2 regions of the Kocuria cellulosilytica genome follow, and region 1 is predicted to be linked to the other one. Evidence: predicted binding sites of a transcription regulator. Region 1 holds the regulator's gene; the other holds the start of a gene.
What was found. The regulator HrcA, encoded in region 1, represses chaperone genes, less so after heat shock. The targets are predictions, from matches to a motif close to TTNGCACTCGNNNNNNNCGAGTGCNAA.

Region 1 (3,405 bases):
CCGGCGGTGCCGGCCTCGCCCTGTCCCGAGAGGCGGATCCGGTTGCCGGTCGAGACGCCGGCGGGGATCTTGACGGTCAGCGGGCGGCGGTCGCGCACGCGGCCCTCGCCGTAGCACTCGTGGCAGGGGTGCTTGATGACGGTGCCGAAGCCCTGGCAGGTGGCGCACGGGGCGGCGGTGACCACGGTGCCCAGGATGGACTGGACCTGGCGCTGGACCTGGCCGGACCCGTGGCAGACCTCGCAGGTCTCGGGCTGGGTGCCCTCCTGGCAGCAGCTGCCGTTGCAGGTGGGGCAGATCACGGCGGTGTCCACGGTGATCTTCTTCTCCGTGCCGAAGACCGCGTCCCTGAGGGAGACGCGGACGTTGATCAGCGCGTCCTGGCCCTGGCGGGTGCGGGACGCGGGGCCGCGCCGGCCGGAGCCGGCGCCCCCGGCGCCCTGGAAGAAGGTGTCGAAGATGTCGGCGAAGCCGAAGCCCGAGCCGGGGAAGCCCCCGCCGAAACCGGTGTCGGTGCCGTTCTCGTTGCCGGTCGCGTCGTAGACCCTCCGCTTCTCGGGGTCGGAGAGGACGTCGTTGGCGTGGGAGAGGCGCTTGAAGTCCTCGGCGGCCTCGGGGCCGGGGTTGACGTCGGGGTGCAGCCGGCGGGCCTTCTTGCGGTAGGCCTTCTTGATCTCTTCCTGGCTGGCGTCCCGGGACACGCCCAGGGTCTCGTAGTGATCGCTCACCGTGGTCCGTTCTGTCGAGAGGTCTGTGGTGGGTTTCGCTGGAGGGCCCCGGGAGCGGGGCCCGCGGGGGCTCAGCCCCCGAGGATACGGGAGAGGTAGCGGGCGACGGCGCGCACGGCGGCCATCGTGGACGGGTAGTCCATGCGCATGGGACCGACGACCCCCACCTTCGACTGCGGCCCGTAGCCGGTGGCCACGACGGCGGCCTCGGACAGGGGGCCCTCGGCGTTCTCCGTGCCGATCCGCACGGCGACCCCGCGGGCGTCCTGCTCCATCTCCGAGAGCAGCCGGAGCATCACCACCTGCTCCTCGAGGGCCTCGAGGACCGGGCCGATGCTCAGGTGGAAGTCCCCCGTGGCACGGGCGAGGTTGGCGGTGCCGGCCATGACCATGCGGTGCTCGGCCCCGCCCGCCGCGAGGGCGGCGACGGCCTCCCCCACCGCCGCGGCGGCCGGCTGGAGCGGCGGGGCGGTGCCCGCGGCCATCACCGCGAGGGCGTCCGGCACCGCGGTCAGGGAGCGCCCGACCACGGCGGCCAGCACCCGGGCGCGCAGCTCGAGCAGCTGGGACTCCTCGAGGGGCGTCCGCAGCACGGCCACGCGCTGGGCCACCCGCCCGTTGGTCGGGATGAGCACCACGAGCACCCGCCCGGCCCCGAGGTCCACGACCTCGACGTGGCGCACGGTCACGCCGGAGGCGTGCGGGTACTGCACGACCGCGACCTGCTGGGTGAGCTGCGCGAGCAGCCGCACGGTGCGCTCCATCACGTCGTCGATGTCCGCGGCGTCGTCCAGCAGCCGCTGGATGGCCCGCCGCTCCGGCCCGGACAGCGGCTTGACGGCCGCGATCTGGTCCACGAACGTGCGGTAGCCCTTGTCGGTGGGAATCCGGCCGGAGCTCGTGTGGGGGGCCGCGATCAGGCCCTCCTCCTCGAGCGCGGCCATGTCGTTGCGCACGGTGGCCGAGGAGACGCCGAGGCGGTGCCGGTCCACGAGCGCCTTGGAGCCCACGGGCTCGCGGAAGTGCACGTAGTCCTCCACGATGGCCTGCAGGATCTGCAGTCGTCTCGGATGGTTCACGCCGCTCCTCCCCGGTCCGTGCTCGTGCTCCGGCCGCCCTGGCACTCGGGTGGCCACAGTGCTAACGCCGTCCAGTGTAGCCCCCGTGTCCGACCACCGGGCCGCCGCCCCCGGTTTGGTACGCTTCCGGCTGATCCGCGCCGGACGCGCGGCACCGCGACCCGGGAGGACGACCATGAGCGACCACGGCTGGGGGCCGCGCAGCCTCGACGACGACGCCCTCGCCCGCCGCCGGCCCGCGTCCGCGGAGGTCCCGGTGGCGCCGGGCATGCTCCTGGAGGACGTGACGACCGGCTGGGTCGGCGCCGTCGTGTCCCTGGAGACCATCGGCGGCATGCGCGTGCTGGGACTGGAGGACCGCCGGGGCCGGGTCAAGGCGTTCCCGCTGGGACCGGGGTTCCTGCTCGAGGGCGAGCCAGTGGTCGTCGTCGAGCCCCGCCGGACCCCGGCGGCGAGGACGCCCGCCCGCACGCGGTCGGGGTCCGTGGCCGTCGAGGGGCTGCGCGCGAGCACCGCGAAGGCTTCCCGGGTGTGGGTCGAGGGCTACCACGACGCCGAGCTGGTGGCGAAGGTGTGGGGCCACGATCTGGCCGTCGAGGGCATCGTCGTGGAGCCGCTGCACGGCATCGACGACCTGCCCGCCGCCGTGCGGGAGTTCGGGCCGGGTCCCGGGCGGCGGCTCGGGATCCTCGTGGACCACCTCGTGACCGGCTCCAAGGAGTCCCGGATCGCGGCCGAGACCATGCGCCTGCCCGGCGCCGCGGGCAACGTCCTGGTGCTGGGCCACCCGTACGTCGACATCTGGCAGGCGGTCAAGCCGCGCGCCCTCGGTGTCGACGCCTGGCCCGTGGTGCCCCGCGGCACCGACTGGAAGACCGGTGCCGCCGCCGCCCTCGGCTGGCCGCACCGGACCCCCGGGGACCTGGGACGGGCCTGGCAGCACATCCTCGCCCGCGTGGACAGCTACGCCGACCTGGAGCCGTCCCTGCTGGGCCGCGTCGAGGAGCTGATCGACTTCCTCACCGCGCCCGGGGCCTGATCCGGCCAGCTCCCGCACCCTCCGGCGGCCGGGAGGAGCCGGTCGTGACGTCACAAAGGCACACGTGCACGGCCGCGATCCGCCGCCGTCCGGACCGGTCGGTAGGATGGTGGAGTCCCACCCACCGGCCGCGGTCCCGCCGCGGTCCCACCGCCGAAGGACTTCCGTGCCCGTGCAGACCGACCCCCGATCGAGCCGCGAGAACGCCGGGGCCCCGTTCGAGGGCCTCTCCCCCGTGGCCCAGCCCCTGACCGTCACCGAGGACCACCAGTGGGCGACCCTCGCGCACTTCGGCGGCGTCATCGGCTTCCTCCCCTCGTTCCTGCTCCACCGCGTCTTCCGCGGCCGGGGGCCGTTCACCGAGCAGGAGTCCATGGAGGCCATGAACTTCACCCTGCTGCCGACCCTCGTGGTGGTGGCGGGCATCCTGCTGGCCCCGGTGCCGTTCATCGGCTGGTTCTTCGCGCTCGCCGCCGCCGCAGCGTGGCTGCTGCTGGCCGTCGGGTCCCTGATCGGCGGGGTCCGCGTCAACCGGGGCGAGCCGCACCAGTACCGCTTC
Region 2 (3,405 bases), on a different contig from region 1:
GGGGGCCACCGGGGTGGAGCCCACCGACGGCGGAACCGCCGGCACGGGGCCGGCGGCCGCGGGGTGCGGTGCTGGGGTCACGACGGTGCTCATCGTTCCGTGGTGGTCATCGGGGAACCTTTCCGGTTTCGGGGGCGGCCGCGGTCGCGGGCCGGCTCGGCCCGGGTGCCCCGCACGGGCGACGGGCGGTCGCCGTGCGGGGCACCCGGGAGCCGGGCTCGGCCGGGTCGGCGGATCAGGCGAGGGACTCCTGGACCTCGGCGATCATGGCCGGGAAGTTGTTCAGGCCGAGGCCGACGAGGTACCAGCTGGCGCTGTCCACGTAGGTGATCTGGTCCTGCTGCGCGGCGGTGGTGCCGTTGACGAGCTCGTTGTCGAGCACCTGCTGGGCGGCCTCGCCGCCGGACTGGCCGATGGCGGTGTCGCGGTCCAGCACGAAGATGCGGTCGGGGTTCGCGTCGGCGATCGCCTCGAAGGAGACGGCCTCGCCGTGGGTGCCCTCGGCCTGGACGTCGGCCGCGGACTCGAAGCCCAGCAGGTCGAAGACGATGTTGCCGAAGCGCGAGTTCGGCCCGTAGGCGTTGACCTCGCCGGCGTTGGTCAGCAGGAACATCGCGGTGCCCGCCTCGGCGGTCCGGGCCTTCGTCTCCGCGACCTGCTCCTCGACGGCGGTCAGCTTCTCCTCGACCTCGGTCTCCTTGCCGAAGATCTCCCCGAGGGTCCGCGACTGCTCGGTGAAGGAGTTCAGCGCGTCGGCCTGGTCGAGCGAGAGGTCAACGGTGGGGGCGATCTCGGCGAGCTGGTCGTAGAAGTCGGCGGTGCGCCCGGAGATGATGATCAGGTCCGGGGCGGCGGCGGCGACGGCCTCGAGGTCCGGCTCCTTCATGGAGCCTGCGTTGACGTACTCGTCCGACCGGTACTCGGAGAACTGCTCGGGCAGGCTGCCGCTCTTGGGCAGGCCCTGGACGTCCTCGTCCAGCGCCTGCAGCGAGTCGAGGACGCCGAGGTCGAAGGTGATCACGTTCTCCGGGTCCACGGTGACGTCCGTGGTGCCCTGCGCGTGCTCCACGCTGACGGTCTCCGCCGAGGCGGCGCTCGGCGCGTCCTCGCCGGTGGTCGCCGCGCCGGAGGTCGAGCAGCCCGCGAGGGCCAGGACCGAGGCGGCGGCCAGCAGGGCGGTGGAGCGGTGTCGGAGAGTGCAGTTCATGGTCTTCCTTTGTGCAGAGGACGTCGGCGCGCTCCGGGGTGGAGGGCGCCGGCGGGATCCGATGGGCGCGACGGACCCGCACACCGGTGTGCGGGGACGACGGGGAGGGCACCGTTGCTCGGCCGAGGTAAGGGTTGCCTTACCGCTCAACCTAGAGCGTCGGACGGGCGTGAGGCAAATCATTGGGGAACACCGGTGTGACCTAATTCCTCCGCGGGGTCCGCAGGAGCCGGCGCGCTGGCACTCGCCTTGACCGACTGCCAGCCCCCTCCTACAGTTGGCCTTGGCACTCTCCGGGTGAGGGTGCTAAGGGCCAGGCGATCGATCGGCACCGCGACGACGGTTGGTGCGCCAACCGGCCCGAAGCTCGACAGCGGGCTCCGCCCGCGGTCGCCCACCGTTTTCCACCCCTACAGACAAGGAGAGATCGTGTCGGTCTCCATCAAGCCTCTCGAGGATCGCATCGTCGTTCAGCCGCTCGCCGCTGAGCAGACCACCGCGTCCGGTCTCGTCATCCCGGACACCGCCAAGGAGAAGCCCCAGGAGGGCAAGGTCCTGGCCGTCGGCCCCGGTCGGGTCGACGACTCCGGCAACCGCATCCCGGTCGACGTCAAGGAGGGCGACGTCGTGATCTTCTCCAAGTACGGCGGCACCGAGGTCAAGTACAACGGCGAGGAGTACCTGGTGCTCCCGGCCCGCGACGTGCTCGCCGTCGTCGAGAAGTAGACCGGGCGGCACAGACCCGGCGCAGACCGCGCAGTCCGGACGAAGGGTGCCTGTCGCGCACGCCCCGCGGGGCCCGCGGCGGGCACCCTTCGCCGATTCCCGATCCCCGAAACCGCTGGCGACCCCAGCCACCCAGAAGGAGCCATTGCCCATGGCCAAGCAGCTGGCATTCGACGATGCCGCACGCAAGTCCCTCGAGAACGGCGTCAACAAGCTCGCCGACACCGTCAAGGTCACCCTCGGCCCGCGCGGGCGCAACGTGGTGCTCGACAAGAAGTGGGGCGCCCCCACGATCACCAACGACGGCGTGACCATCGCCCGCGAGGTCGAGCTCGACGACCCGTACGAGAACCTCGGCGCCCAGCTCGCCAAGGAGGTGGCGACCAAGACCAACGACGTCGCCGGCGACGGCACCACCACCGCCACCGTGCTCGCCCAGGCGCTCGTCAAGGAGGGCCTGCGCAACGTGGCCGCCGGCGCCGACCCGCTGAGCCTCAAGCGCGGCATCGAGAAGGCCGTCGAGGCGGTCACCGACCGCCTGCTGGAGAACGCCCGCCCCGTGGAGGGCGCCAACGTCGCCCACGTGGCCGCCATCTCCGCGCAGGACCCGGCGATCGGCGAGCTCATCGCGCGCGCCTTCGAGACCGTCGGCAAGGACGGCGTCATCACGATCGAGGACGGCTCGAGCACCGAGGTCGAGCTCGACGTCACCGAGGGCATGCAGTTCGACAAGGGCTACCTGTCCCCGTCCTTCGTGACCGACGCCGAGCGCCAGGAAGCGGTCATGGAGAACTCCCTGGTGCTGCTGTACCAGGGCAAGATCTCCTCGGTGCCGGAGCTCATGCCCGTGCTCGAGAAGGTCCTCCAGGCCAAGAAGCCGCTGACCATCATCGCCGAGGACGTCGAGGGCGAGGCCCTCTCCACCCTCGTGGTCAACAAGCTGCGCGGCACCCTCGACGTCGTGGCCCTCAAGGCCCCCGGCTTCGGCGACCGCCGCAAGGCGATCCTGCAGGACCTCGCCGTGCTCACCGGCGGCCAGCTCATCACCACCGAGCTGGGCATCAGCCTCGACCAGGTCACCCTCGAGCAGCTGGGCACCGCCCGCCGCGTGACGGTGACCAAGAACGAGACCACCCTCGTGGACGGCGGCGGGACCGAGGCCGAGATCCAGGACCGGGTCGCCACGATCCGCGCCGAGGCCGAGCGCACCGACTCCGAGTGGGACCGCGAGAAGCTGCAGGAGCGCCTCGCCCGCCTGGCCGGCGGCGTCTCCGTGATCAAGGTCGGCGCGGCCACCGAGGTCGAGGCCAAGGAGCGCAAGCACCGCATCGAGGACGCCGTGTCCTCGACGCGCGCGGCCCTCGAGCAGGGCATCGTCTCCGGCGGCGGCACCGCGCTGGTGCAGGCCGCGAAGGTCCTCGACGAGTCCGACCTCGGGCTCACCGGTGACGCCGCGACCGCCCTGGGCATCG

Region 2: groES (co-chaperone GroES) is a predicted target of HrcA. The motif match lies at 1,445-1,471, and genes of this name have one in related genera.

The regions. Positions count from the first base shown of each region.
Region 1 covers NZ_JAVFWZ010000003.1:252,700-256,104, reverse strand. The annotation lists gene dnaJ (molecular chaperone DnaJ) at 1-728, opposite strand, end outside; gene hrcA (heat-inducible transcriptional repressor HrcA) at 800-1,807, opposite strand; gene RCG67_RS06215 (DUF3097 domain-containing protein) at 1,983-2,846, shown strand; gene RCG67_RS06210 (DUF4870 domain-containing protein) at 3,013-3,405, shown strand, end outside.
Region 2 covers NZ_JAVFWZ010000004.1:11,882-15,286, forward strand. The annotation lists gene RCG67_RS07625 (ABC transporter permease) at 1-93, opposite strand, end outside; gene RCG67_RS07630 (siderophore ABC transporter substrate-binding protein) at 236-1,207, opposite strand; gene groES (co-chaperone GroES) at 1,637-1,933, shown strand; gene groL (chaperonin GroEL) at 2,085-3,405, shown strand, end outside.